2 regions of the Alteromonas sp. NFXS44 genome follow, and region 1 is predicted to be linked to the other one. Evidence: predicted binding sites of a transcription regulator. Region 1 holds the regulator's gene; the other holds the start of a gene.

The links. Region 1 encodes FNR, which switches genes on or off when oxygen is low (the NO sensors DNR and NnrR bind a similar motif). Its sites were predicted from a motif close to TTGATCTAGATCAA; they were not measured.
Region 2: the regulator FNR is predicted to act here: its motif matches at 2,129-2,142, upstream of ccmA (cytochrome c biogenesis heme-transporting ATPase CcmA).

What each region holds. Positions count from the first base shown of each region.
Region 1 covers NZ_JAGDEA010000007.1:81,443-97,152, reverse strand. Annotated here, with positions in the region: partial or broken gene J3369_RS10655 (tRNA 2-thiocytidine(32) synthetase TtcA) at 1-73, opposite strand, end outside; gene uspE (universal stress protein UspE) at 165-1,085, opposite strand; gene fnr (fumarate/nitrate reduction transcriptional regulator Fnr) at 1,189-1,932, opposite strand; gene J3369_RS10640 (sulfite exporter TauE/SafE family protein) at 1,954-2,622, opposite strand; gene ccoS (cbb3-type cytochrome oxidase assembly protein CcoS) at 2,615-2,806, opposite strand; gene J3369_RS10630 (heavy metal translocating P-type ATPase) at 2,811-5,192, opposite strand; gene J3369_RS10625 (FixH family protein) at 5,189-5,668, opposite strand; gene ccoP (cytochrome-c oxidase, cbb3-type subunit III) at 5,822-6,781, opposite strand; gene J3369_RS10615 (cbb3-type cytochrome oxidase subunit 3) at 6,786-6,959, opposite strand; gene ccoO (cytochrome-c oxidase, cbb3-type subunit II) at 6,961-7,566, opposite strand; gene ccoN (cytochrome-c oxidase, cbb3-type subunit I) at 7,579-9,012, opposite strand; gene J3369_RS10600 (hypothetical protein) at 9,243-9,695, shown strand; gene bfr (bacterioferritin) at 9,728-10,195, opposite strand; gene bfr (bacterioferritin) at 10,195-10,671, opposite strand; gene J3369_RS10585 (cation:proton antiporter domain-containing protein) at 10,800-12,377, opposite strand; gene J3369_RS10580 (FMN-binding glutamate synthase family protein) at 12,626-14,254, shown strand; gene J3369_RS10575 (universal stress protein) at 14,320-14,742, shown strand; gene J3369_RS10570 (hypothetical protein) at 14,764-15,120, opposite strand; gene J3369_RS10565 (TonB-dependent receptor) at 15,594-15,710, shown strand, end outside.
Region 2 covers NZ_JAGDEA010000005.1:125,794-141,503, forward strand. Annotated here, with positions in the region: gene J3369_RS05755 (hypothetical protein) at 1-2,055, opposite strand, end outside; gene ccmA (cytochrome c biogenesis heme-transporting ATPase CcmA) at 2,197-2,862, shown strand; gene ccmB (heme exporter protein CcmB) at 2,859-3,527, shown strand; gene J3369_RS05770 (heme ABC transporter permease) at 3,527-4,282, shown strand; gene ccmD (heme exporter protein CcmD) at 4,272-4,502, shown strand; gene ccmE (cytochrome c maturation protein CcmE) at 4,504-4,974, shown strand; gene J3369_RS05785 (heme lyase CcmF/NrfE family subunit) at 4,971-6,968, shown strand; gene J3369_RS05790 (redoxin family protein) at 6,965-7,570, shown strand; gene J3369_RS05795 (cytochrome c-type biogenesis protein) at 7,567-8,019, shown strand; gene ccmI (c-type cytochrome biogenesis protein CcmI) at 8,016-9,269, shown strand; gene J3369_RS05805 (MlaA family lipoprotein) at 9,266-10,084, shown strand; gene galE (UDP-glucose 4-epimerase GalE) at 10,187-11,206, opposite strand; gene J3369_RS05815 (DUF6170 family protein) at 11,203-11,505, opposite strand; gene J3369_RS05820 (peptide MFS transporter) at 11,616-13,097, opposite strand; gene J3369_RS05825 (KpsE/RkpR family capsule polysaccharide export protein) at 13,297-14,406, opposite strand; gene J3369_RS05830 (ABC transporter ATP-binding protein) at 14,429-15,079, opposite strand; gene J3369_RS05835 (ABC transporter permease) at 15,076-15,710, opposite strand, start outside.

The sequences.
Region 1 (15,710 bases):
TAAAGTTGTATTTTTGTTTACTTTGCGCACTGTGACTGGCGTTGTCAGATGGCGTAGATGTTACTTGATTCATGGCACTTCAGAACTGGCTGGAAAAATAAAAGTACCATTATACAAAAGCAGACGGAATGCTGCTACACAAGCAGCATTCCGTTATCGCGCATTTACTTAACCGGAGATGTAAACCCGTCAGGTTTAACCGCCAGGACATCGCAATTCAGGTTATCAATAACATGCTCTGCTGTATTGCCCAAAAAGGCGGCTGATATGCCTGTACGTCCCACGGTACCGATGACGACGAGTTCTGCATCCAGCTGTTCAGTCACTTTCGGGATGGCTATATCGGGTAATCCCTCGACAACATGGCAATTTGCTACGCCGATCCCAAATTTAGCGCTGTGGTTTTCCATTTCCTGAACATGATGATTGCGCACAGCATTATGATACGTCTCAGGATTGAAATCGGGGATCTCAATGGCGATATTCAGTGGGGCAGAAGGATAGGCATTAACCAGATGTACCTGACCGCTCAGTAACTCTGCATAATCCTTTGCGATACCGGTCAACTTGTCATTCAGTTGTGCATGTTCTTTGTCTTCTGTACCCACATTGACTGCCGCAACAATATTACCGTTTTCAGGCCAGGCATGGGCTTTGACAAGTAAAACCGGAGCCGGACATTTTCTCAGTAAGTGCCAGTCTGTTGGTGTAAAGAGCACTGATGCAAAATCATCGTGTTTGCGGGTAGCTTTAACGACCAGGTCAACCTGACGGTTAATGGTGTAGCGGGTAATGGCTTCGTAACGTTTATCACTCCACTCAACAGCAACCTTTACATCATAATCATCGTAGCGGGTCAGATTTTTTTCTGCCCAGGCAATGCGGTCTTTGGTTACCGCATCACGCATGGCTTCACGCTCACTGCGGGTGAGCATTGTTGTCATGTCATAAGAAAAGTCGTATACAACAAGCAGTGCGTGTACTTCTGCACCGGTTTTACGGGCAATTTCGATGGCTCTTGAAAGGGCAGGTTGTTCAGGGTTGTCGGCCTGAACGACGGCGAGAATACGTTTGCAGGTGATCATGGCGTCTCTCCTTATTGATGAAGACAATAAATACTGCCTTCATCTTTAGTATAAGACTTACAGCAGGAGAGACCTTGTTTCAGATCAATATTTCAACGGGATCTTAATCCACGCAAAGAGTAGGAATGTCCATAGAGTGCAGCTTTTTATCCATAGCCGCAAAATCCAGAACAGTAATGAGCTTCGCGTCTACTTTGATAATGCCTTCTTTCTGGAAGCGAGTCAGCAAGCGGCTGATCGTTTCTACCGTTAAACCGAGATAATTACCGATTTCGTTGCGGGTCATACTCAGATTGAACTGACGGTGAGAAAAACCCCGTTCTTCAAACCGACCGGACAGATGGGCGATAAAATAAATCAGACGTTCTTCTGCCGTCCGTTTATTCAGCAGCATCATCATTTCGTGATCCTGCTTAATTTCAGCACTCATAAAACGCATGATCTGATGGCGCAATTTCGGGAATTGCTCAGACATTTTTTCAAGAGTGGAATAGGGAAGCTCGCACACCATAGCCGTTTCCAGTGCCTGAGTGTAACTCTGGTGAGTGTCGTCACGTAAACCGTCAAAACCGATAATATCGCCCGGGAAGTGGAAACTGATAATTTGCTCTTCGCCTTCTCTATCGGTGACAAAAGACTTAAATGAACCTGCCCGCACAGCGTACAGAGAGGTAAATTTATCGCCAGCTTCTACCAGGGTGTCGTGTTTATGCAAAGGCTTTTTGCGTTCAATGATGTCATCCAGTGACTCAATCTCAGTTTTGTTGAGGGCCACGGGCAGACACAGATGGCTGAAACTGCAATTCTGGCAGTGTATAGAAAAATCCGAACGTTTTTGCATGCTCACTTTCCGCTGTTTGCGATAATTCTAATGTATATTACTTAAAGCCTGCCACAACAGCAATAATGCGTACAACAGCAAACTCAAAGCAATGATTTGACGTAATACGGGTTGTCTGAAACCTGAGGAAAGCCAGTCTGCACCTGCCCGGACAGCCAGCAACGCCGGTAGCGTTCCTAAACCAAAACCGGCCATGATTACAGCACCGGATATTGCCGTCCCTGAAGCCAGTGCCCATGTCAGGGTGGAATAAACCAGTCCACAGGGCAACCATCCCCAAATCATACCATAGGGAAAGGCGCTAATAGGAGACCTGAAAGGTAAAAACCGTTTCGACAGCGGCTGAATTCTCTGCCAGAGTTTACTGCCGAGGGCTTCAACAGCGGTCAGGCCACGCCACCAGTTACCCAGATAACAGGCCATAGCAATCAGCATAATGCCACTGATGACGGCGAGTACAGGGCCGGTCACCGGTACAGCTTCTTTTGCTATCTGTCCGATACCGCCGGTAACAGCGCCGGCAAGTATGTAGCTGAATATACGACCAAAGTTGTAGCTAAGCGCATAGGGTAAAGGCGATGAGCCTGCCGGCGTGGCGGCAGACAGTGCCAGCGATACGCCGCCGCACATTCCCACACAATGAACGCCTCCGCCCAGCCCGACCAGCAAGGCAGAAAAAAACGACAGATCACTCATTGAGTTTTTTTCGTTCTTCAGCCAGTTTTTTTTCTTCAGGAGATAAATCATCATCGAAAAGAATACTGTAGCCCTGGCGATCCAGGTCTTCAAACTGGTTCGATTTTACTGCCCAAAAAAATACGCCGATGGCAATGGCCACAATGATCACAGCAAGGGGAATCAGGACGTAAATTATACTCATAGCGTTACTTTAACAGTCTCGTCGAATTTGTTACTACCAGAATACTACTCAGGCTCATACCAATCACCGCCATCCACGGCGTCAGGATGCCGGACACTGCAAACGGCAGGATAACCAGATTGTAGCCTATAGCCCATCCCATATTCTGCCTGACTGTCGCTTTTACTCTTCTGGCCATAAAAGTAAGGTGTCCGAGTACAGCCAGCTTATCATTTAATAAAATCACATCCGCGGCACTTTTTGCGATATCCGTGGCATTACCCACGGCAATGCCAACATCAGCGGCAGTCATCACCGGCGCGTCGTTAATACCATCACCCAGCATCATCACATGACGGCCCTGCCGCTGAAGGGCTGTCACGGCGTTTAATTTATCTTCAGGGCTGTTCCCGCCTGTGGCTTTGTCTACGGGTAAATTCGCTGCAATGTCGTCAACATTTTGCTGAATATCGCCACTCAGAATTATCCGCTCCAGTTGCGCTAGTTTGCTCAGGCTGTCTGCGGCATCCGCTTTAATTTTATCTGCTACACGAAAGGCGGCAACGGGCACACCGTTTTCGGTAAGAAACACGTTAGCGGGAAAGGGCGACAGGCCGGCATCAACACCGGTGAAAGAAGCCGAACCGGCTTTATAACTGCGGCCATTGCATTGCGCGCTGATACCCATTCCGGCCACAACGTCAACTTGGCTCAGAATTAATGCCTGATTGTTATCAGAAACAAAGGCAGCGGCAACCGGATGTTCTGAGCGGGACTCTATTGCCCCCATCAAAGCACGGATTTCATTTTCCCGTGCCGGCTCAGCAAACCAGCTGTTTATCTGAGCAAACTTTCCTTCGGTCAGTGTTCCGGTTTTATCCAGCACCAGGGTATCTACGTGGTTGATTTGCTCCAGTGCATCGGCTCTTTTCAATAAAATGCCATGCCGGTTAAGGTTTGCCATTGCGCAGGTGAGGGCAGATGGCGTAGCCAGCCCCAGCGCACAGGGGCAGGTTGCTACCAGTACTGCGATGCTGATCCAAAAGGCATTATCATTACCCTGCCAGTGCCAGTAAGCCCATGAGGATGCAGCCGTAATCAGTACTACGGCGACAAAATAACTGGAAAAACGGTCAGCCATAAGAGCGACCCGGGGCTTTGCAGCCATAGCGGTGGATTGCAGACGGATGATCTGATTTACCAGCGCAAATTTTAACGCCCTGGTTACCGTTATCGTTATCACGCCGGTGCGGTTTACCGTACCCCCGAACACCGCATCGCCAATTTGTTTGCTCACCGGATTAAACTCGCCGGTAAGCATTGATTCATCGGTTTCACTGATACCGTCAGTCACGATACCGTCTACGGGAATGGTCTCTCCGGCTTTGACCACAACAACATCGCCGGTTTTGAGCGATTTCGCCAGTACCTGTGTTAAGGTGTTATCCGCAGCCACCTGATTAGCGGTTACCGGAATATACTGCAACATATTCGCTGAGATCTGCGCGGCGCGGTGCCTGCTCCGGTGTTCCAGAAAACGACTCAGTAAAAGCAGGAAAATAAACATGCAAACTGATTCAAAATACACTTCGCCGCGACCGGTAACCGTTGCAAACAGACCGGACAGCCAGGTGCCCAACACTGCAATACTCACCGGTACATCCATATTCACGGTCCGGGCTGACAGAGCCTTAAGTGCGCCAACGTAAAACGTACTGCCGGAATACAGCACCACCGGTGTGGTCAGAACCAGCGCTATCCAGTGAAAATAAGACCGTGTCTGTGCTTCCATTGCATCGAACAAATCAAAATACAGGGCTGCCGCCAGCATCATTACCTGCATGGTCATCAGACCTGCGAGGCCGAGTTTTTTCAAAAAGCGCTTATCTTCCGCTTTGTATGAAGCTTCATGCTGGTCCGGTTGAAACGGCAGCGCCGGGTAACCAATACGCCGTAGCGTAGCCATGATGCTGCTGAGCGATACTGCCTCAGGTTGCCATATAACCACTGCGCGTCGCTGTGCTACATTCACCGCAATCTGGCTGACACCGGTGATCCGCGACAATTGCTTTTCAATCAGCCAGCCGCAGGCCGCACAGGTTATGCCTTCAAGAGTTAGCTCAATATGCTTGTTATTACCGTTATCAACGACGAACTCTTCCTGTAAGGCAGGCTCGTCATAGACAGACAGTTTATCCAGTGTTTCGCTTAATGCTGCATCACCTCTAGAGGCCGGTTCAGTGCGGAAGCGGTAATAGTCTTCCAGTCCGTTCCCGGTGATGGCCTGAGCCACGGCCTGACAGCCCGGACAGCAAAAATGGCGTTCCTGCCCGAGCACAAATGCAGTAAACGGCTTACCGGGTATATTAGGCTCGCCACAGTGGTAACAAGAAGAGTCGTCGCTCACGGGTTAAACTTAATGATACCGGAGGCCGGTAATTGGAGTGTATTCTGGATTTTCCATTCTTCATCCAGCGGTGTGAGTGAAACGCGCCATTTACCCGACAAAACGGTATCCGTTGTGCCGCGGTACACGCCACCGGCATCGCGGGTAAGTAATAATTCGGTATCCAGTGATTCCAGGGTTACGTGGAAAAAGGTCAGTTTCAATGCGGCACCGGATTGGGGAATACCGGAATGAAACTTCAGCGCGACGCGGTTTTCTTCAATGGTGAGATCGGTGGTGATATTCAGCTTTTTCGCCCGTTCGACTTTGTCCAGACGCACATTGATGGCTTTTCCTTCTTTGTAATAGTCGTCAATGACCAGGCTGTCTTCACCGGAAGTGGCAAAATGGATGAGAAAACCACTCATAATGACTGTCAGCACAGGTACCGTGATCAGGAACCAGGGCCAGAATTGTTTATACCAAGGCGTCTGCATATCACCACTTATTTATCTGCGCACAACTGAAGGTGCAAGATTACAGGAAATGAAACTTACTATGATGATTTCCATCAAGTTCCGTTTGTATTTTCACACAAAAAAGCCCTGAAAACAGGGCTTTTTGAATGACAGCAGTGTAATTAACCGGGGTCAGTTAGACAGGCTGTACACGTAGGCGGCCACAACGTGAATTTTGTCATCACCCAGGGTTTTCTTGAATGAAGGCATCACGCCATTACGGCCGTAAGTCAGCGTTTCAGTGACCGATTGTTCAGAAGAACCGTACAACCAGATATTGTCCGTCAGATTCGGCGCACCAAGTAACTGGTTACCTTTACCGTCCATGCCGTGACAGGCAGCACACACCATAAAGCGGGCTTTTCCGTCATCAATAAGCGCAGTCATTTCAGGCTCCTGTTCCCGGCCACTCAAACTGAGTACATAGGCAACCGTCTCTTTGATACCTTGCTCACCCATGGAAGCAATCCATGCAGGCATAGCGGCCTGACGACCCAGTGTAAGGGTTTCAACAATTTTTGCGCCGCTGCCTCCGTAAAGCCAGTCGTCGTCGGTGAGGTTAGGGAAGCCCACATTGGCGCCTCTTGCATCTGAACCGTGACACTGGGAACAGTTTTGTAAAAACAAACGTTGTCCTACTTTTACTGCTTCAGGATCATTGGCCAGTTCTTCAACCGGTACTGCCGCGTATTTTTCGAAAATCGGGTCATATAATTCCGCTGCCTGATCCAGCTCACGGTCGTACTTAACCAGTAATCCGTTCTCTTTCGCATCAGCACGGGCCTGAGCAGATTCTTCCAGTGACTGGATGTTCTGGTTGGAACTTTTCCAGCCAAGGAAACCCTGCCATGCACCTAATCCCGGGAACAAAGCGAGATACACAAAGCCCCAGACGATACAAACGTAAAATAAAATAGTCCACCAGCGGGGTAACTGGTTGTTAATTTCTTCGATACCATCGAAGACGTGCCCCATGCCTTCACCTTCTGCTACACCGGTTTTATTAGCCAGTGCCCAGCGTAACAGGATGAAGCAGCCGATAATGGTACCCAGTGTGATCACTGATATCCAAATTGTCCAAAACGTGCTCATGAGTTCAAGACTCCTGCTTATTCTTTTGAGATTTCTCTTTCACTTCGTCGGCAAAGGGCAGGTTAGCCGCTTCATCGAACCGCTTTTTATTGCGACCGCTGAACGCCCACCAGACCACACCAATGAAGCAAACAAACACTACGACAGTAAAAATGCTGCCCGCTATTCCCTGATCCATATCAGTTCAGATATGTGCCGAGGGATTGAAGGTAAGCAATCAGGGCCTGCATTTCTGTTTTACCCTTTACTGCCGCCTGTGCACCGGCGATATCATCATCGGTGTAAGGCACACCAAAGCCGCGGAACACTTCCATTTTCTTCGCGGTATCTTCACCGCTGAGCGTATTCTCTGCCAGCCACGGGAAACCGGGCATATTAGACTCCGGTACCACATTGCGGGGATTAATCAGGTGAACACGGTGCCATTCGTCACTGTAGCGGCCACCAACACGCGCCAGGTCAGGACCGGTACGTTTTGAACCCCACAGGAAGGGATGCTCCCATACCGACTCACCGGCTACTGAATAGTGGCCGTAACGTTCTGTTTCAGCACGGAACGGACGAATCATCTGGCTGTGACAGCCAACACATCCTTCACGGATGTAGATATCGCGGCCTTCCAGTTGCAGTGCTGTGTAAGGTTTTAATCCTTTTACCGGCTCAAGTACCTGCTGCTGGAACATCAACGGCAAAATTTGAACCAGGGCTCCCAGGCTGATGGCAATCAAAATGAGCACAGTCATCAGGCCAATGTTTTTCTCAATTATTTCATGTGGATTCTTCACAACAACGACTCCTTATGCTGCCTGTGCGGCGGGTTCAGCTGCAATGCTGCCCTTGGGCGCACGCACAGTTTTCCAGGTGTTGTAGGCCATCACCAGCATGCCGGCAACCACAAACACACCACCGATAAAGCGCACCACATAGAAGGGTTTGGAGGCTTCCAGTGACTCAACGAAGCTGTAGGTCAGCGTTCCGTCGGCGTTCACTGCACGCCACATGAGACCTTGCAGTACACCGGACATCCACATGGCAACGATGTAAAGCACCACACCAATAGTAGCCAGCCAGAAGTGCACGTTCACCAGTTTGGTGGAGTACATTGCACGTTGTCCGAACAACACAGGAATAAGGTGATATACAGAGCCGATGGACACCATGGCTACCCAGCCCAGTGCGCCTGAGTGAACGTGACCGATAGTCCAGTCGGTGTAGTGTGACAATGCATTAACTGTTTTGATCGCCATCATCGGGCCTTCAAAGGTCGACATGCCGTAGAAAGACAATGAAACAATCAGGAAACGTAACACCGGGTCGGTACGCAGTTTGTGCCATGCACCTGACAATGTCATGATCCCGTTGATCATGCCGCCCCAGGAGGGAACAAAGAGGATAACCGACATCACCATACCCAGGGACTGCGTCCAGTCTGGCAGCGCTGTAAAATGAAGGTGGTGAGGACCGGCCCAGATGTATAGCGAAATCAGAGCCCAGAAGTGAATAATGGATAAGCGGTAAGAGTATACCGGGCGTCCCGCCTGTTTAGGCACGAAGTAGTACATCATGCCAAGGAAACCCGCTGTCAGGAAAAAGCCAACCGCATTGTGTCCATACCACCACTGCATCATGGCATCCACCGCACCTGCATACAGTGAATAAGATTTCGTGAAGGAAACCGGAATCGCCATACTGTTACCGATGTGCAGCACTGCTACAGTAAGCATAAACGCGCCGAGGAACCAGTTTGCTACATAAATATGCGATACCTTCCGAATGATGATGGTACCGAAAAAGTTTATGATGTACGCAATCCAGACCAGCGCGATAAGGATATCGATAGGCCATTCAAGTTCAGCGTACTCTTTACTGGCGGTAATGCCAAAGGGCAAAGTTGCAACAGCAAGAACGATAACGGCCTGCCAGCCCCAGAAGGTAAAAGCAGCAAGTTTGTCGCTGAATAAACGTACCTGACTGGTACGCTGAACAATATAATAAGACGTTGCAAACAGTGCACATCCGCCGAAAGCGAAAATGACTGCGTTGGTGTGTAACGGTCTTAATCGGGAAAACGTCAGCCAGGGTGTATCGAAGTTAAGTGCAGGAGCAAACAATTGCGCAGCAATAAATACTCCCAGCCCCATGCCGATAATACCCCAGACAATTGTCATGATGGTAAATTGCCTGACTACTTTATAGTTGTAATCAGGTTGTGCTTGGCTTATTTCACTCATTTGATTGATATTCCACTTCAATGGTAAATGGGTTTCCAACTGCCGGATTCCGGTTTTGCGCAAGTTGCAGGCTTAACGCTTGACCTTTTTAATTCTGTTGTAATTATAGACAGGTCAGCTGGTACGCGGATAATAAGATTTTTATTTACAAAAAGATACCATAAACTAGTCGGGGTTGATCTCCGTCAAAGGTAGTAATAAACCGTCGCTATTTACAGTATAATTTTCACATGAAAACAACAAAAAAAGCGCAAAAATTCATCATTCCCACACTCATTCTGCTCCTGGCGCTGGGTGTGTATCTTTCAAAGCAACAGGTAACAACAACTGACACAGATAACGGTTTAGGCAATCCGTGTACATTTGTCAATTTGACCTGTGAAATTGGCCATGAACAAAATAAGGTTTCTGCCTCATTTGAAAGTATACCGGAGGCAGAAGAATCGATAACAGTTAACTTTTCTTTACCCTTTTCTCAACAAATTGAGAGTGTTTGGATTGAAGGGGTAAACATGTATATGGGCAAGGTGCCGGTGCTGGCAGAACGGATAAAAGAAGGGAGCTGGTCCGGATGGTTTATGCTGGGGAGTTGTTCTGAGCCACAAATGCGCTGGAAAATGTTGATCCATGTAAAAGATAAACCGGACCCCTACGTGATGTTCTTCGAAACAAAAATGCCCTGAACAGGTCAGGGCATTTATCGAAACAATCCGGCTTACATCTGTGAGTGCATGTAAAGCTGCAGACCCAGGCGCTTAATCAGGCCCAGTTGCTGTTCCAGCCAGTGAGCGTGATCTACTTCCGTGTCGTCAAGTAATTCAACCAGGATATCACGGGTAACGTAGTCATTTTCCTGTTCACACAAAGCGATAACTTCTTTCAATTTCGCATCGACTTCGTATTCAACGCGTAAGTCACTTTCCAGCATTGACGGTACGTCGTGACCAACCTTATAGCCGGTACGGGTAACCATGTCAGGCGTGCCTTCTAAAAACAGCATGCGTTCAATCAGTTTTGTGGCATGGCCTTTTTCGTCATCAAACTCATGGTTGATGCGCTCGTAAAGCTTGTTCAGGCCCCAGTCCAGATACATCTGAGAGTGAATGAAATACTGATCCATTGCTGCCAGTTCATAAGACAACAGCTCATTCAGCGCGTCATTGATTTTCGCGTTACCTTTCATTAGTCATCTCCCTCAATCTGTTTTAGCAGGTACGTTTCAAGACCCATTGCATCAATCTGATATTCCTGGGTTTCAATCCAGTCGAGATGATCTTCTTCGTACTCCAGAATATCTTCCAGCAGGTCACGGGAAACATAATCCTGCTTTTCTTCGCATAGCTTGATGGCGTCTTTCAGCAGGGGAATTTGTTCCAGCTGAAAACGACTGTCGCACTTAAGCATCTCTACGGTGTCTTCACCGATATACAGCTTGCCCAGTGCCTGCAGGTTCGGAAGTCCTTCTAAAAACAGTACGCGCCCGATGATAGCATCAGCCTGTTTCATGTCTTTGATGGACTTCTTATAATTCTTTTCGTTGAGCTCGCCGAAGCCCCAGTTTTTAAACATCCGTGCATGCAGAAAATACTGATTGATGGACGTCAGTTCACTGGTCAATACTTCGTTGAGTTTCGCGATGACTTGTTTATCGCCTTTCATAACGGTATTCCTTAAATTAACTGCACACATTATATGCCAATCTTTGCGTTAAATCAAAAAAATCTTTATAAATCAATGATATGCAAATGATAATAATTTCCATGTCGTCCTGTGTTCTTATTAGTCCTCTATTTAGCAGATGAATCATTGACATAAGCCAATGATTCTTCGGCAAAACCCAGGCCTGCCTCGGTAAAAAAGTTAAATACCTTGTCTACACCTTTACTTAATAAGGTTTCCACCTCATCTTCATAGCGGGCGATGGCAGCGATTTTACCGGTGTATCCCGAGAACTGAAGCTGTCGGGTAATATTCACCGCGTCCTCGATAGAGGGTAAAGCAAGCAGGATCAGTTTTACGTTGGAGGTATCGAGGTTTTCCCACAAGTCCACGTCTTCACCGTCTCCGCAGATAACATTGAGTCCTTCCTGTTGCAGGCGGTTAATTTTAACACTGTCGGCATCCATTCCCCATACAGCAGAGTCGGCCAGTTTATGCAGAGAGTTAAATGCACCCAGACCTACACGGCCCATACCGATAACAAGGAACTCGGCATTGGTGACCACCGGATAAATGTCTTCTTTGAGGCGGACAGGACTTTCGAATTTCTGAATGCCGTTTTTGATACGCAGATACTGGCCGTGACTGTTCCGGTACATGATACTGGTGATTACAAATGAAATAGAAACGGCCAGCGCAATAATGACCAGCCAGCTTTCGCTCAGCATTCCCAGACTTACTGCTAATGCGGCGACTATGAGGCCGAATTCACTGTAATTCCCCAGCACCAGTGAAGTGAGATAGCTGGTTCTCGCCCGTAAGCGCAGCCAGGTGAATAAACCAAAGAAAAGCGCGGCTTTAACGGCAAGGAATACACACAAAATAAGTGCAGCCATGATCATATTGAAATCCGGCAGGGCCGTGAGGCCGATAGACAGAAAGAAGCCGATGAGAAATAAATCCTTAAAAGCCAGCAATGATTTGGACAACTCTGTGGCTTTGGGGTGTTTAGCCAGAATGATTCCGGTGAGCAGGGCGCCGAGATCCCCTTTAATATTCACCAGGTCAAACAGGTGGTATCCGCCCAGCGCAAGCACAAACCCGGTAAGTGGCAGTAACTCGCCGTGACCTGATTTATCGATAATACGGTTAAGCAGCGGCATCAGCGGGAATACAGCCAGCAAGCCCAGCGCATAAACAGACGGCAGTTTACCCGTTGCAGCGACAAGGAACACCACAGCAAACACATCCTGCATAACCAGTATGCCGATGGCCAGTTTTCCGTGGCGGGTTTTGCTTTCTCCGCTTTCTTCCAGGACTTTTATAACACAAACGGTACTGCTGAAACTTAACGCAAAGGCAATCAGTAGAGCTGATTCAAAAGATATGTCACCAAACCAGAAAGCAGCGACAGCAGCCAGTATGTAGAGCGCTCCGGCAACGATACCAACCCAGATAAGGGTATGGGCGATACTGCCGGCCCAGACTTCACGTTTGTTGAGATCGCGGACATTAAGCTTCAGGCCAATGGTAAACAACATTATGGTGATCCCGAGATCTGCAATATGTTGCAGCTCGCCGGTCATTTGTTGTCCCGCTGCATTCAGCGCGAAACCGGCAACCAGATATCCTACCAGAGGTGGTATGCCTATCATTTTCACTGAGAGTCCACACACGAAAGCAAAGAGAAGAAATGTATATTCCATGAAACCCGCTGTTCTATTCCGGTTTAAAAAAGCCTGATAAAAGGATGCGATAACAGCATCATTTTGTAAATCTTTGATTGTGCTTATTTATCTGATCTGCCTCAACGATAACGATGGTTCTTTACGGTAAGATGGCGGTATAAAATAAACACCCCGTGAACGAAAAAAATGCCTTTCTTTTCATGATCTTTGTTATGGTCTTGCGCTTAAAAGCGTAATACGGCGCAGTTATTACCGGAACAGGCACTATGCACAAACGAATTATTGTAAGTTTAACCCTTATCTTTTTGATAAATGCCGCTCTGGCAGTGGTCTGGCATTATCTCTTATGGTTGCTTCCTCTCACCGGACTTTGTCTTCTCATTGCACTTTATGACCTGACGCAGAATCACCATTCAATTTTGCGGAATTTTCCTTTTATCGGCAGAGGCCGCTGGCTGGTAGAAGGCTTACGTCCTTTCATCCAGCAATATCTGCTTGAGTCTGAAACTGACGGTAAGCCCATCAGTCGCATGCACCGCTCAATTGTGTATCAGCGCGCAAAAAATGCTACTGACAGTTCACCATTCGGTACCCAGCTGGACACCTATGAAAATGGGTATGAATGGATTGGGCATTCTCTTTCAGCAATGGAAATTGATGAAATGGAAGAGGATCCCAGGGTAGTAATCGGCTCTTCAGCCTGTAAACAACCCTATGCATCCAGTGTGCTGAATATTTCAGCCATGAGTTTTGGCGCACTCAGTGCTAACGCCGTGCAGGCGCTGAATAAAGGTGCGGCCAAAGGTGGTTTCAGCCACAACACAGGTGAGGGCGGTCTGACACCGTACCATCTGGACAATGGTGGTGATGTGGTATGGCAAATCGGTACAGGATATTTTGGTTGCCGTAATGATGACGGTTCCTTTAATGCGAAATTATTTGAAGAGAAAGCCCGTCACCCGAATGTGAAAATGATAGAAATAAAACTGTCTCAGGGGGCTAAGCCGGGCCACGGCGGTATTTTGCCTGCACATAAGAACACTCCGGAAATTGCCCGAGTCAGAGGTGTTGAACCCGGCACTCAGGTAGACTCGCCGCCAAGACATACCGCATTCTCAACACCTCTTGAAATGATGCATTTTATCCGCGCTTTACGGGATATGTCAGAGGGGAAGCCGGTGGGTTTTAAACTGTCACTGGGACGAAAGAGCGAGTTTATCGCCATTTGTAAGGCTATGGTGGAAACCGGTATATGTCCGGATTTTATCACTGTAGACGGCGGTGAAGGCGGAACGGGGGCAGCGCCGCTGGAATATGCCAACTCTATCGGATTTCCGCTGCGTGAAGCTCTGGCATTTGTGGATGACTGTCTCACCGGATTTGATTTAAGACGGGAAATTAAACTCATTGCCTCAGGGAAAATAATTACTGCATTTGATTTGGTCAAAAACCTGAGCCTGGGAGCAGACTTATGTAACAGTGCCCGGGGAATGATGTTGTCTCTAGGTTGTGTGCAAAGTTTGTCCTGTAATACAAATAAGTGTCCTACCGGCGTAGCCACCCAGGATCCGAAACTGGCAAGAGGGCTGGTTGTTGAAGACAAATACGAGCGCGTGTACCGCTTTCATAAAAAGACGGTTACTGCTTTTATGGATATTCTGTCTTCCACCGGCCATCAGTCTCATTCGTCGTTGAACCGCACGCATATTTTCCGCAGGGTTAACCAGACACAGGTAATGCGCTACGACGAGATTTTTCCGCTGGTAAAACGGGGCAGTTTTTTAACGGGTAAAATTGCTGATGCATTCAAACTGCATGTGGCAGAAGCCAGCCCTATGAGTTTTATGCCTGTGAGTCATCTGGCAAAAATAGAAGAAGACACCAAAGCGGTTTAAATTTGATGCGTATCAAGATTGTTGTCTGACTATGCTCTATAGTGAAAGAAAAACCGGAGACATTTATGGCTGCTTACGACTCAATACTTGTTGCTATCGATATTTATTCTGATTATGAAGGCGTGGTTCACCGGGCTATGCAACTGGCGGGTAACAACGTGAAGCTGAACCTGCTTTATGTTGTCTATCCCCAAACCAGTATCGAGCCTTACGGGCTGTTTCTCGAAAGTGATTTTTCTGATGAGATCTGTCAGCAGGCAAAAGAGAAACTTGAAGGGATCGCGCACCGGCATAACATTCCGGTTTCTCACACTCATGTGGTTGTGGGCGCTGCAGCCGATGAAATTCATGCCGCAGCGGAAAAACTGGGAAGTGACTTAATTGTCATCGGTACCCACGGTCGCAGTGGCATGCGGTTACTGTTGGGATCCACAGCGAATGCGGTGTTGCACGGCGTGAAAACAGACGTGCTGGCCGTGAAAGTTTAATGTCAGTACACCCTGGCGGTGTCACATCGACACCGCCTTTTTTCCTTCTTCCAGCTGGCTGTTAACCAGTTCTGTGACTGTGCTTTCAATAAGCTTAAGATGGGAGTGATGCACTTTCGCCTGCTTTTTGTTTTCATTAGACACGGTCTCAAACAAGACATCATCTTCTTCACTCGACACTTTCACCAGTACGTCATTATCGTCACCGTTCACCGGCACTACAACGTAGAGCGGTTCATTATGGGATTCAATGTACGTGAATGCCTCTTCAGCAGAATGGAAGGGTGATTTTTTCTCAGGTTGAAGCTTCCAGTGTGACGACTGGGTAACGACTTCAGCAAGCAACTTAGCGTGTTTTTCTTTGATTTCCGATGACATAGTAATAGCTCCTGTTTGCAGTTACTTTTGCTACGGCATGATAACGAAAACAGATTGATTTCTTGCTGCATTTGCAATTCTTTATTGAATAATTACGTTATAAATAATGCCGAAAATACGGAATAAAAAAATACTTGCGTACTTCCCATTTATACAGATATTCATTTCATTCTAAAGTCTATAACCTCAGGTTATGATTCATGACCGGCTTCTTTCATTACCTAAAACGCTGTTTAACGCTTAAACAGTCTTAAAATGGCGTGTTGGCTATGGATATGCCGGCGGCTTCTGATTTTTCTTGCCCTTCGTTTCAGATCTGACATTTGAATTATCGTGATAAATTATTACTACATAATAAATATTTTTGAACAAAGTATTCTTGACTGGGCGCAATCCTGTCTGTTAAATGTTCAGTCATAATAAAAACGTAACGTTCCGGTAATAATAATTCACACATTACAACAGGTGTCACTATGAAAAAGGAAAAAGCACGTTTCGCGGCACGCTATCTCACCAGACAAATCCGGCAAACATGGAAGACCGCATCTTTCGCCGCGCCTTTATGTCTTGCTGTAGCCGCCGTATCTTCA
Region 2 (15,710 bases), on a different contig from region 1:
TGTCTCGAACAGTTGATAGGGCGTGTCTTTGAGTGACGGAGGTATTTTTCCCCGTTGACAACTATGCTGCTCAACCTCAAGTCCCAGGCCTTTTAAACGCTTTAACAGCCATGGCATGGTTTCCATAACCTTTATCAACAGAGCATCTGTCGATGTGTATACGTTGATATGAATAACGTCCTTATCAATTTTAGTTTTGGCAAGCAGCTCTCCGTCCCCGCCAGCACTGAGTTTCATGGTCAGGTGCCATATTCTCTGTGCGGACGATTTTGCCTGCTCTTCCCGCGTATCCCGCTCTTCAACACGAAGAAAAAGTTCGGGAGGTGGCTGATCATCACCGGCTACAGGCAACACATAATACAAGGTGTCCTGACCCTGCAACCGGGCTTCTGCACTTTGGAGTTTTTGTTGCTGATGATTCGCGAGCAGTGACTTAACGTGATCGAGCAAATGGGTCCTGCTGTCGATTTGTGCCATATCGCCGGCAGTTTTTGATGGCGGACTACCCCCGCCGGCCGAAGCTGTACTTCTGACTATTACCGATTCAGCTTTATCCAGCGCTTTTGCAAGGTCGGGCTGATTTCGAACAGCGCGACCTGCAAAACTGATTTGTAATAGCGTGATAAGGGCATTCACGAAACCGGATTGTGATGGCGGATTAAGAATATTCGTTGGCGTTGTGACCAGGGCGGGTGTCTGCAACAGCTGTTTAATCGACTGCGCCGTATCCTGAGAAAGAATGCCAGTCTCTGTTTGAACGGTAACGGCATGTTGAATATTGTCAGTTCCCGCGGCAGTTTTTATAACAGGAAGTGAAGCGGTTATCTGAGCGGATAAAGCACTCATTAAGTCCCTTGTACCGGCAGCCGTTCCCGGAGACGCTTTGGTAAGGATAGAAACCAGTTTAGTCAGTGCTTCTGATGTAGAGCCTGTTTCTGCGAGAAGTTGCCGTGAAAGCTTACGGATATTTTCACTGACGCGGCTAAGTTGTTCGGGCGGCAGGTTCAGCGGCCCTGCAGAAAGGACATCTTTTATATTATTAGATGTCGCGCCTGATAATTGCTGACTGGCTACCGGAGCCGCCAGATCCGGTGGCGGTAGGATATGCAATACCGGCAACCCTTTCCGGTTTGCAATGTCTGCCAGTTTAAGCGGGACCGGCGGAAGAGCCTGCAGAGTATTGCTTGCAGATGTCGCTAAAGCAGGTGGCAAATTGACCATAGCAAGGGGGCGTGTTTGGGTGCCCGTCGCTGATAGTTGCGTTCCGCGCATGCTGACATTCAGGGTTAGTAATGTTTCTCTTCCCGTACTGCCTGATGAGCCATCGGGTAAATGCAATGAACGCTTCAGTGCGACCGGCAGTTTCCCCTCAATGCTAAGCCCTTCACTGACCAGCGCTTTTGCCAGAGCCAGTTTTACTACCGGCGCTGATGCCGGTACAGTCACACTTTGTGCAGGCTGCGCAGAGCCTTTCCCTTGTGGCGTTAAGGTAATTTGCCATCCTGACTGCCTGCTGTCAGGTGAAGGCGTTATTTTTAAGGATAATTTGTCTCCGGCCTGAGTGGCAGCGTGTTGGGCTGCCGGTAAATCCAGTTTAATCACTGGGGCGCCGGGTAACTGTAACCTGAGTGTTAGTTGTTTGGGGGACGCCTGCTCAACCATGGCGCCCAGAGATAAGGCCTGATTATTTTTGACAAGGCTGAGTTGCTGTGTTTGTGTCAGCCCTTCTGCCACTGCTGTAACCAGTCTTTGAGTATCAGCCTGTGTCAGTACTGCACTGTGCTTCACAGGCAGAAGTTCAAATAACGTCATCTGACTGACCGATGTTCTGGCCAGGGAAACCTGCGGCTGAGATGTGCTGAGACCGGGATCTTTTACGACAAGTCCGTCCTGAGGGAGGGCGTTTCCGGTCAACTGAATAAGCGGACCGGGTAAACGGGTTATGGTTACTGCAGGCAGCTGATGCAAGGTGTCTGAACGCAATGCTCCAGCGTCGGGGTTAACCGGTGCGGCAGTGGCATTCGCCGAAAACAGTTGAGCAATCTGCAAGTTCATGTCAGATTTATCGGCAACTAATTGAAAAATTCAAGCATTTTGTGCATTTCACTGTTGTCAATGGTCCTTCAGTTTGAACTAAGTCATAAAAAAGTTTAATACGCCAATGGGCGTGATGTGTTCCGTTTTGCCTATGCTAGAATGACAGACCGGAATATACAAAGATATGTTAAAGAGGATAGCGGTTTGTCGGGACTGGTTGCCAGCAAACTAACGTGCATTAAACGGGACAGAGTATTGTTCGAAGATCTGTCTTTTCAGCTCCTGCCAGGGCAGCTGATTTATTTGCGTGGGCCTAACGGTGCCGGGAAAACCAGTTTGTTGCGTATCCTCAGTGGATTAAGTCAGCCTCAAAGCGGCTCCCTTCTCTGGCAGGGGAAACCATTGGGCGAAGACTGGTTCACCAGCCTCATCTATATAGGACACAAAGCCGGCATAAACGGCACCTTGTCGCCTTTGGAAAACCTTCAATTCTGGTGTGCGCAGCATAACGTCAGCTTTAACGAAGACAATCTTTATGACGTGCTGGCTTTGGTGGGGCTGGTGGGTATGGAAGATGTACCCTGCCGCACACTGTCTGCAGGGCAACTTCGCCGTGCCGCTCTGGCAAGATTATGGTTGAAGCAGGCTGACGTGTGGATCCTCGATGAACCTTTTACCGCACTGGATATCCGTGGCGTTGCCCAACTGGAAGATAAAATGTGTGAACATGCAAGCAATGGCGGTGCTGTGTTGATTACCTCACACCAGACACTGAGCCATCGCGCGGGCGGGTATAAGACATTTGATTTGGAGTACCGGTTTTGAGCGGCCTGTATCAGGGGGTTTTTAAACGTGACCTGGCACTGGCATTTCGCCAGAAGGCCGAGCTGGTTCAGCCGCTTATGTTCTTATTAATGGTAGTGACACTGTTTCCGCTGGGAATAGGACCCGGCCCTGAAACTCTGCAACGGATTGGCCCGGGCGTTATCTGGATAGCCGCCATATTGTCCTCATTGCTCGGGATGGAGCGGTTATTCCGGGACGATTTCGCAGATGGTTCACTGGAACAGTTACAACTATCCGGACAGCCGTACTATGCCGTCGCCGCCTTAAAGGTACTTTGCCACTGGCTGGTTACTTTCATTCCGCTTTTGCTGTTGTCACCTCTGCTTGCGCTGTTTCTCAATCTCACTGTTGACATGTACATAGCGCTGGTACTCACCCTGGTGTTAGGAACACCGCTTTTGTCACTGGTGGGTGCAATCGGCACGGGATTAACGGTAGGGCTTCAGCGTGGTGGCGTACTCCTGGCGCTGCTTTTGATCCCGTTTTTCATTCCATTATTGATATTTGCTACCTCGGCAGTGGATGCAGCTGCGCTACAATTACCCTACAGGGCGCAAATTGCTATTATTGGCGCGATGTTGTTGCTGGCAATGGCATTAGCTCCGGCTGCCATTGCCTACTCTTTAAAAGTGAGTCAGAACTGATGTGGAAGTGGTTACATCCCTACGCCAAGCCTGAGCGGGCTTACCAGCTTTGTAATACGCTGCTCCCCTGGTTTTCAGTGGCTGCAGTAATCAGCTTGTTGTGCGGTACGGTATGGGGGCTTTTCTTTGCGCCTCAGGATTATCAGCAAGGTGACTCCTTCAGAATTATCTACATCCATGTGCCATCTGCCATGTTGTCAATGAGTACCTATGTCGCCATGGCCGTAGCTGCGCTGGTGGGAATGGTCTGGCAATGGCGGACCGCGTACATGGCCATGATTGCCATGGCGCCTGTGGGTGCTGCAATGACATTCATTGCTTTGCTTACCGGTGCGGCATGGGGGAAACCTATGTGGGGCGCATGGTGGGTGTGGGATGCACGGCTGACATCAGAACTTATTTTGCTGTTTTTGTATTTTGGCGTCATTGCCTTATATACCGCGTTTGAAGATAAACAGCAGGCGGGTAAAGCGGCAGGCGTTATGGCGCTGGTGGGGGTTGTGAACATCCCGGTGATCCACTATTCAGTAGAATGGTGGAATACATTGCATCAGGGTTCCACCATCACCAAATTCGACAAGCCGTCTATTGCACCGGAAATGTTGTGGCCACTGCTGATTAATCTTGCAGGCTTTGCGCTGTTTATCGCCGCTGTTACGACCATGCGTATGAAAACTGAAATTCTGCGGCGGGAAATGCACCGGCCCTGGGTGCGGGATATCACCGGTTTGCGGGAGACGTCTGATGCAGTTTAACAGTTGGGCAGAATTTTGGGCTATGGGCGGTTACGGATTTTATGTCTGGCTGTCATTTGGCATTGCCGCGCTGGTGATGACCGGCATTATTTGTCAAAGCTTGCTGGCGCATAAGCAACTCATCCGCCACATTGCTGCTGAGCAAAAACGTAAAGGGCGCATCCGTAAGGCTGCGCAAGCCGCTCAGGCCTCTTCCCCTAATTCTGACAGGAGCGTTTAGTATGAATCCGCGCAGAAAACGAAGGTTACTAGTTGTTACTCTGGTTGGCGCGCTGGTTACCGGTGCTGTGGGCCTGATGCTGTTCGCACTGACCGACAGCATCGATTTGTTCTACACGCCATCTCAAATCGTCGATGGCCGCGAAGGCGTGAAGCCACAGGTTGGCCAGCGACTGAAAATAGGCGGAATGGTTGTGCCCGGCACTGTCAACCGTGACAAAGAAAGTCTCGCGGTATCCTTCGACCTTGTCGATACGGGACCCGCAGTGACGGTACGTTTCAAAGGCATTCTGCCGGATCTTTTCCGTGAGGGGCAGGGAATTGTGGCTACCGGTACACTGGTGGCAGACCGTGTCATTGAAGCGCAGGAAGTGCTGGCAAAACACGACGAAGATTATATGCCGCCGGAACTGGCTGAACAGATGAAAGGCATTAAACACGTGAAGCCGGCAAATACCGGAGCCGGACAATGATCCCTGAGCTGGGTAATATTTCACTGACACTGGCACTGGTATGCGCCATTTTACTGGCTGTGTATCCGCTATGGGGCGCGCAGACAAAGCATACTTTTTTGATGGGCACTGCCAAGCCGCTGGCCTCTGGCATGTTCCTGTTTACATTGCTGGCGTTTGTTGCGCTGGTGTGGGCCTTCGTCACCGATGATTTCAGTGTCGCTTACGTAGCGCAACACTCAAACAGCAGACTGCCGGACTATTACAAAGTAACAGCCGTGTGGGGCGGACATGAGGGTTCGTTCCTGCTGTGGGTACTGATGTTATCTGTCTGGACCATGGCTGTAGCAATATTCAGCAAAGGCATTCCGGATGAAATGGTATCCCGTGTTTTGTCGGTGCTGGGCGCTGTGGGGATCGGTTTCTATTTGTTTATGCTGCTTACTTCAAACCCGTTTGACAGCATGTTGCCTTTCTTTCCTGTGGACGGGCGGGACTTGAATCCTCTTTTACAGGATTTTGGCATGATTATTCATCCCCCCATGTTGTATATGGGGTACGTGGGTTTCTCAGTTTCCTTTGCCTTTGCCATTTCCGCACTGATTTCCGGTCAGATGGATTCAACCTGGGCACGCTGGTCACGCCCCTGGGTGATTGCTGCATGGTCGTTCCTCACCGTAGGGATCGCGCTGGGAAGCTGGTGGGCCTATTATGAGCTCGGCTGGGGCGGATGGTGGTTCTGGGATCCTGTTGAGAATGCGTCCTTCATGCCATGGCTGGTTGGTACGGCGCTGATGCATTCTCTGGCTGTGACAGAAAAGCGTAAGGTGTTTAAATCCTGGACTGTTCTGTTAGCCATCGCAGCGTTTTCATTAAGCCTGCTAGGCACTTTCCTTGTGCGCTCCGGCGTCATTGTATCTGTACACTCCTTTGCCAGTGACCCGTCAAGAGGACTTTTTATACTCGGTATCCTGGTAGTGCTGTCCGGAACCGGTTTATTGCTATATGCGCTGAGAGCATCACAACTGAAATCACCAGGCCGTTATGGCCTGTTTTCCCGTGAAGTCCTGCTGATGGGGAACAATGTATTTTTGTGTGCAGCAACACTGGTAGTGCTTCTGGGCACGCTGCTGCCTTTGGTTCATAAAGAGCTTGGCCTGGGTTCTATATCCATCGGTGCGCCGTTCTTTAATCAGATGTTTACAGTGCTGATAGTACCTTTCGTGTTCTTTCTTGGCCTCGGCCCGCTGACAAGATGGAAGCACCAGGCGCCGGGGGCATTGCAAAAGCAAATTTCCATTGCCGCCGGGCTGAGTATCAGCGCCGGGCTACTGATTAATTTTACCTACGACTCTCCCACCTATATGGCTGCACTCGGCCTGGTACTGGCAGCGTGGATCCTGGTGACCTCGGTGCTGGAAGTCATGCAGCGCACTGATGCAATGCCGCAGGACAGCTTGTGGCGGAAATTACGTAAGCTCACACCCAGCCACTGGGGCATGGTTCTTGGTCACCTTGGTTTTGCTGTCACAATTATTGGTATCACCCTTGTGTCAAATTACGCGCTGGAGCGTGATATCCGTATGGCTCCCGGAGAAACCGCAGAGCTGGGCGGTTACACGTTTACATTCAGTGAAGTGAAACCGTTTCAGGGGCCTAATTATACCGCTGATATCGGCGTTTTTGATGTGTATGTTGATGGTGAAAAACTGGTCCACCTGGAACCGGAAAAACGCATATATACCGTGCAGAGAATGCCGATGACGGAAGCGGGCATTCACTCCACCGTCTTCCGTGACCTTTTCATTGCTATGGGCGAACCTCTTGATGACGGTGCCTGGGCGGTGAGGGTGTACATTAAACCCTTTGTCACATGGATCTGGGCCGGAGCAGTTATTATGGCGCTGGGTGGGATCTGCTCTGTTTCAGACCGCCGCTACCGGATGGCAAGGCTGGCAAAAGTGAAAAAAGTCTTTCGTGCTTCAACATCCGCTATGGCAGGAGAGCAGGGATGAAAAAAACAGGTTTATTTGTTATTCCGCTGGTGATTTTTCTGGCACTGGTGGTGTTTCTTTTTCAGGGACTGTTTTCCGATCCCAGAGCACTGGACTCACAAGTGCAGGATAAGGTGGTGCCGGACTTCTCGTTGCCCGATCTGATGAAGCCTGATGTTGTTTACACTCCCGACGTTTTTAAAGGCAAGGTCACAATTCTGAACGTGTGGGGCGTATGGTGTGTTACCTGTGCCGTTGAAATGCCTTATCTCACGGAGCTACGTAATGAGCAGCAGGTCAACTTTGTCGGTTTGTATTTTGATCAGGACCTGGATCCTGACTTCGGCACGAAAACACTGAGCCGGGTGCAGCAGGAAGTCACGTCAATGCTAAGCCGCTACGGCAATCCGTATCAGTACAATATCTTTGATGTTTACCGTGACACATCGCTGGATTTAGGTGTGACCGGTGCTCCGGAGCACTTCCTGATAGACAGCCGCGGTATTGTCAGAATGCATCACATCGGTGATATCAATCCCAGAGTCTGGGAAACCAAAGTCGGGCCCTTGTACCGTAAGCTCCTGACTGAGCAGGAAGCGCAGCAAGCCGGAGGAGCCCGATGAATACCATACGGATAGCTTTGCTTTTACTGTTTTCTTTACTGCCTGTGACCGCGATATCGGTAGAAGATAACTATGCTTTTGACGAACCGGCACGGCGGGCACTTTTTCTCAAGCTGACCGGAGAACTGCGTTGTCCCATGTGTCAGAACCAGAATATTGCCGATTCTGACGCCATGATCGCCCATGATATGCGCAGGAAAGTGTACTCACTGATGCAGCAGGGCAAGTCGGAAGATGAAATCATCGGCTACATGAAAGAACGCTACGGTGACTTTGTTTATTACAAACCGCCGGTGAACATTGCCACATTCTGGTTATGGGCTTTACCCGTGCTGTTTATTGCAGTGGTGCTGTTCTTCGTCACCCGTAAATCCGGGCAGAGTATGCCGGTGGACACGGAAGAGAAATTAAAGCGCGCAGAAGCTATGTTAAAGCAGGATAAAGAATGAGCTGGACTGAATTCGGGCTGATTACCTCAGGACTGATCACACTGGTTCTGTTGCTCGTTGCCTTCCCCTGGCTACGACGTCGTGAAGTACGTCAGCGGGATGTCTTGTCGAATATTGTAATTGTCCGTCAGCGGCTGACTGAACTGGAAAGAGAGGTCTCAGAAGGCCTTATTTCCGAAGCTGACAGGCAAAAAGCCAGTGATGAACTTAAGCTGGCTATGGTGGATGAGGCCGTTTCTGAAGCGACAGTTAAGAAACAGTCTGCACTTCTGCCTTTGCTGACCGGTGCAGTGCTGGCCATAGCAACGGGCACCATTGTTTACGGGTCGGTTAACCATCTGCAACAGGTCAGACACGCTGAGGCAGCGATTGAGTCATTACCGGAATTGAGTGACAAGCTGGCATCCGGTGATGCCGGTAACTTCACCGCGCAGGATATCGCCAGCCTGACCTATGCTATCCGTCAGCGGCTACGCAGCGAACCCGAAGATGCTACCGGATGGATGTTTCTGGGCCGGTTGTGGATGTCTGTGGGAGAAGATGAACAGGCCTTACAATCCATTCAGCGGGCTATGTCACTCAAACCCGGTGACATGACTATCAGGATTACCTATGCACAGGCATTGATGGTATCTGAAGACGCCGGAAAGCTGGCCGCTGCCCGGCGGGTTTTGCAGAGTCTGACAGAAGAAAACCCTGAGAATGATAACTTATCTTTGATGATGGCTGTGGTATCGGCAAAGCTGGGTGATCTGGCCGGCACCGAACGGTACTTTGCGCTTATCCGCGATAAACTGCCGCCGCAGCATGAAACCCGCCTGGCGCTGGAAGAACGTATTGCCGGTCTTAAAAAACAGCAACAAGCTGTGCCTGTTGCAGCAGAGCAAATGACTGCTAAAACCGGGTTTGATATTACGGTAACTATTGCTGATGAAATAAAAGATAAACTCCCTGACGATGGTTATCTGATTGTTTATGCGCAGGATGCACAGAGTGAAAACCGTATGCCGGCGGCCGTAGTTAAAATGCAGTTACAAAATTTTCCTGTATCTTTGTCGCTAAGTACGGATAATGCCATGGTGCCAACGTTCACTTTGGCATCTCTGCAGCAGGTTAAGCTTACCGCAAGAATATCGACCGGTGATGATGTTATGCCCGCTGCCGGAGACCTCAGTGGAGTACTTACGGTACCGGTGTCACCGGGCGAAGTGCTCCCGCTCCCGATACAAATCAACAAGGAATTGCAGTGATCAATACGTCTAAATCACTCTTCGCCTGCATTTTGCTGGGCATAACGTTAATGTCAGGTTGCGCCAGTCAGCGTGCTGTGGATGAGCAGGCACAGGCCAGCAACGAGATGCCGCAAGGCGACCCGCGGGATCCGCTGGAGCCACTGAACCGTGTGGCCTGGAATTTCAACTGGGAAGTACTTGATCAATACATATTGCGCCCGGTAACAATTGGTTATGTGACGGTTATGCCGCAATTTGCCCGCACCGGGCTTGTGAATGCTACCAATAACCTGGATGAGCCCGGCAATATGTTTAATAACTTTTTCCAGGGAAAAATTGACGAAGGGCTGGATAGTCTGGCCAGATTTATCATCAACTCTACCGTAGGATTGTTCGGTGCGTTTGATGTGGCCGACGCGATGGGTATCAAACGTCAGCGTGAGAATTTCGGAGAAGTGCTCGGTTACTGGGGCGTGGAAACAGGTCCTTACCTCATGTTTCCTGCACTGGGGCCAAGCGATCCGCGCTCATTGGCCGGTGATGTAGCGGATAACGTGTATTATCCGATGACTGTGCTTACCGGTAGCATGAATGTGGCCCGTTTCGCTGTCTCTATTCTGGAAGGCCGTGCAGGGCTGATCGATCAGGAGCCGCAGCTTGAGCAGGCGATTGATGACTATGCCTTCGTTAAAAACGCTTATTTCCAGAATCTGGAATTTCGTGTGACTGACGGAAAAAGTGGTGAAAAGGTGATTAAGCAGGAAGAGTTAGACGATTTCGAAGAATTCGAATCTATGCTTGATGATCTTGATTTGCCAGAAGAGCAGAACTAACCGTCATTCAGATTGCTGCAGTAATAAATGTATGCGGAGAAAGTTTCTCCGCACTCCGGTTACTTGTTCCGGCACACATTTCAGTGTGCCGGCGGCTCATAATCAGTCCTGATAACCTTTCGGGTTATTTGACTGCCAGTGCCACACATCTTTACACATGTCCTGCAGGTTCTTTTCAGCATGCCAGTTTAGCTCTTTTGCCGCCAGTGTGGGGTCGGCATAACAGGCGGCAACATCACCGCTGCGTCTGGGAGCTATCCTGTAGTTAACGGTTTGCCCTGATGCTTCTTCGAAAGCTTTAATCATCTCCAGCACGGAATAGCCTTGTCCGGTTCCCAGATTGTACACATCCAGTCCCATGTTAAGTGCCAGGCGGTCAAGTGCTTTCAGGTGCCCATTGGCAAGGTCTTCAACGTGAATGTAGTCTCTTACGCCTGTACCATCTTCTGTATCGTAGTCATCACCGAATACGCTCAGTTGTTCCAGTTTACCTGTAGCTACCTGAGAGATATAGGGCATCAGATTGTTCGGAATACCATTAGGATCCTCACCAATCAGGCCTGATTTATGTGCACCCACCGGATTGAAGTAACGCAACAACACGATATTCCATTGTTCATCTGACTTGTACAAATCCGTCAGCATATGTTCCACCATGAGTTTCGACATGCCGTAAGGGTTAGTCGGATGACCTGTTGCCATTTTCTCATGCAATGGTAACGACACAGGATCGCCGTAAACAGTGGCTGAAGAAGAGAAAACCAGTTTCATGACATTGTACTTACGCATTGCCTTACACAGGCTCAGCGTGCCGTACATGTTGTTTTCGTAGTATTCCAGTGGTTTCTGTACAGATTCACCAACCGCCTTCAGCCCGGCAAAGTGGATCACTGCATTGACCTGATGTTGGCTGAAAATGGTATTCAGTACATTGTCATCGCGGATGTCACCCTGAACGAATGTCACTTGTTTGCCAGTGATTTTTTCAACACGACGAAGGGATTCGGCACTGGAATTAACCAGGTTATCGAGTACGACAACATGATAATCCTGTTCCAGCAGCTGAAGCACAGTGTGGCTGCCGATATATCCTGCACCGCCTGTTACCAGGATGGTTTTCATTGTCTCTCCTTAGATAATATTTGTGGCACATACTTGGCGCACAGTGAATATTGAATAGGTTTCACGACTAACGGATACAGCAAAAATACCAGCAATGCCCACAGCAATGAGTGCCAGTTCGTTGTTGTCCGTATAATCAATGCAAACACCGGTACGATAACCAGTAGTTTTAAAATATTGAGCAGAGTTTTTTCGGGGACAGTGAGACATTTTGCGGCACTGTCCAACACAGTCATACGCTGAGCAAGGGGAAGAGCGGACAGGCCCGGAATTTGTCTGGTAGAAAAATAAATTGCCATTACTGCTTGATGATCCTGAAAAGAAAAAACCGCTGAACCAGGAATAACGTTACAGCGGTTTATAATAAATTAATCGGTAGCGGGATCAACCCGCCTTTGGTGGAAGGTCTTTAATCTTCCTGTGGCAGCTTCTCCCAGCTACGGGTTTTCAGCGAGAATACCAGAACCAGTACACCGATGACACCGGCAAACATGGCGATATTGCTGAACAGTGCCGACACATTATCTGACTCTGTACCAAACGCACCGGCCATTACACCAGCAATCACACTACCGATAGAGTAAGTCAGTACAAACAGACCCATCAGCTGTCCTGAGAAGCGACGGGGGGATAATTTACTTACCGCACTTAATGCTACCGGGCTTAAACACAGTTCACCCACAGTGTGCAGGAAGTAGGTAGCAACTAACCAGTAAGGCGCCACTTTCTGATCGCCCGCTGCATACATGGCTGCAAAAAACATTACGATGAAACCGCTGCCCATGATAAGGGTACCCAGGGCACACTTGATACCGTAGGAAGGATCCATCATTCGTTTACCTAACTGGATCCACAAGGCGGCAAAGAAAGGTGATAATACAATAATGAACAATGAATTGAGCGACTGGAACCAGGCGAAAGGAATTTCAAAGTCGCCCCACATGCGGTCAGTATCTTCGTTAGCAAACACGTTCAGTGAAGAACCTGCCTGTTCGAAACCGGCAAAGAAGCAGGAAGAGGCTACGCAGATTAAAAATAATGCAAGCATCCGCTTCTTTTCATTTTCACTTAAATCGCCGAAGAAATAGATGAAACCAAAATACAGCAGGAAAATTGCAGTAAACAGATAGGCTACCGACTCTGCGACTTCTGCAACATCAATGACCAGATAACCCATGCTCATGGCATAAGTGACGATGGACAGTGTGACGAGGAACAAAATAATGCCGGTCCAGCTTTTCTTCACACCGGCTGGTGTCATGTTCACTGTCGGACTGGCTGATTCTGAAGGCAGTTTATGCTGAGTCATTTTGTATTGAACAAGACCAATAGCCATGCCCACTGCAGCAGCACCGAATGCCCAGTGATAACCCTGGTTAACGGCTAACCAGCCACACACCAGGTTACCGATAATTGACCCGATATTGATACCCATATAGTACAGGGTGTAACCACTGTCACGGCGGGCATCATGTTCAGAATAAAGCTGACCGACCATTGCACTGATGTTGGGTTTCAATAAACCTGTGCCAAGCACAACCAGGATTAAGCCGATGAAGAAGGTAGAGGTGGTGGGGATGGCCAGCACGATATGGCCGCACATAATAATAATACCGCCGTACCACACTGCATTCTGGCCACCGAACAGACGGTCTGCCAGCCAGCCGCCGGAAAGGCCCATGAAATAAACAGCACCGGTATACAAGCCATAAATGGCATAGGCGGTTTCTTTGTCGAAGCCTAAACCTTCCTGCTGGATGGTGAGAGTCATGAAAATAACAAGCAGGGCACGCATACCGTAGTAGCTCATGCGCTCCCACATTTCAGTGAAGAACAGTGTCTGCAGGCCCCCCGGATGGCCAAAGAAACTGGAATCGTTAGATGTTTTTATTGTCACAATGTCGTTCCGTTTTGTAATGATTGTTATTGGTTTTGTAATTCATTGCCTGAGATAACGGCGGTTCTGTTTCCTGGCGGACTCAGTCAGGTGAATTAATGCCTGACTCCACTATACACAAGAGAATTACAGGGTAAAACGCTTAGTCTTTAAAAGGACTACCCTGTAAGGCAGGTGTAGCCCTTTTAGCTGTTTACAACTCTTTGATAGTCGCAATGATAATACGTGCTGTGCCATACAGGATGAGTAAAATGACACCAAAAAGCACCATGTTATAGACTGTTTTAGGATAAGCATTGTCATCCGGCAGGGTGGGTGACTCGATGGTGACCAGATACTGTAATTTCTGATAGGCTTCGACCCTGGCATTTTCCAGTGACACCAGCGAGGACGAAAAGGCCTGAATAGCCAGTTGCATCTGAATTTGCAGGTCAGAGTACTTTGCCATCTGTTCTGTTACAGACAGCGATTCTCCGGTTACCTGGTTGCTGAAGCCTTCCTTTTGAATATTAATTTGTTGTTGCAGGGCACCAATCTGACGTTTGATGTTTTGTACCTCAGGGGCACTGGGTGACATCATCGTCTCCATGGTATTCAGCTCTGCCTTCTTTTGCGCCAGTGTGGCCTGCAAAGAGAATGCAATTTGCTGGGAAGCAGCACCTTCGGCGGTAGGGTCAAGCACGTTGTACTTAGACTGGAACGCGAGGATGTCACGCTTCGCAGTTTGCAGTTTATCTTCTACAACCTGATGCTCGCCCTTAGCGAATTCCATTTTAGATTTGGCCAGATTGTTGTTAATGTCGTTCAGAAATTGCTCGGCCTTATCCACAATGGTGCTGTTGACCTGCTGTGCAAATTCCGGCGTGTAAGCTTTTACATTCAGGGTGATAACAGAAGATGCTGAATCTACTTCCACTGAAATTTGTTGCAGGTAATACTCATAAAATTGTGTCTGGCTGTGGTCTTCCGGTAAACGGCTGAACATGTCCGCATGGTCTGCACCGTAATGGCTGCTTAAGGACAACGTTTTCTCCAGATAACGCATCATATCCTGAGATTTAATATAACTCTCAATGATCTGACTGTCGTTTGTCGACGCTACGCCGCTGATTGATGCACCCAGTAAACTGGTGGGGTCAAAGGAACTGCCGCCGTCTGTGGATTTAATAATGAGCTTACTTGTACTTTCATATTGCGGTGCTGCCCACACAATCAGGTAGAACGCATATAACAGCCAGGGCGCAAGAATGAAAACCAGCTTGTTCTTTTTCAGTTTGTTGAGGGGTGCTTTCGCTTTCATCATTTTAATATCACTTAACCTAAATTTATTCTGCCATGTAGGCACTGATGCCTTCTTCCAGGTCGCTGAAATAATTCAGCTTACCGTCTTCAATAAGAATGGCTGAAGTACAAAATTCCCTGATCTGGTCCAGTTCGTGACTAACCATGATCATACCTGCTGTCAGATTTTTCTCTTTCAGGGCATTACGGGCCTTGCGGCGAAATGTGGGGTCGCCTACAGAAGTTGCTTCGTCAATGAGATAAATATCAAAATCAATATTAATACAGCAGGCAAAAACCAGCTTGGCACGCATACCTGAGGAATACGTCTTAACCGGTAAATCAAACTTCCCACCAATCTCTGCGAATTCCTGCACCTGTTTTTCATACTGAGTCAGCGATTCCACCTGGTTGATACGGCCAATAAACCGCGTATTTTCCCTGCCGGTCATTTGCGGATGAATACCGGTGGCCAGTGCAACCGGCCAGGACATGGATTTATTTGTCAGGATCCTGCCCTTATCCGGATATTCGCTTTTGGCCAGCATACGGAACAATGTGGACTTACCGGCACCGTTTTTACCCAATATGGCCACACTATGGTCGGTGGGGAATTCGAAGTTTAAATTTTTGAAAATATATTGCGGCCCGAGCCTGCTCGGGTAACTCTTAGTCAGATTTTCTATTCTAATCACCGTGACAACACCTTCTTCCAGGTTGTGTGATAGAGCGCTAACCCGGTAAACAAACTGATTGCGGTAACTTCAACAGCAAACTGCAAAGACACACCGGCATCCCCATAGGTTTCGTAGCAGGCATATCTGGCGAGTTCTATAAAGTGGACAAGTGGGTTCCAGGTCAGCCAGGGCCAGACCTCAGGGGAGAAATCCTGCAGACTGAAAAAGGTACAGGAAATAAAAAAGATAGGCCGGTTAAGCATATTTTTGATTTTTTTCATTTCAGGTATGAAGGCGATAAGCACACCGAATACCAGACTGATGGAAAAGCAAAAAACCCACAGTAATGCGAAAAGTGCGATTAACAGTAGCGGATCATTTACCTCAAAATCAATCTCCATTAAATACACCGCACACACAATCAGGCAAACCACACCAACTTTTATCATAAATTCCATAAACGCCGAGGTGATAAGCGCAGCCATAGGCTGCACCTGCCTGAATGCATAGAGGGGTTTTGCTTTTCCGATAGAGTCAGGCACAACAGACGTACAGGTCATAAACGTTTGTACACCCATCAGACCCAACATCATAAAAACAAATAATGGGACCGAGTGAACGTCGTCACCGCTGATAAAACTGCGGAAAT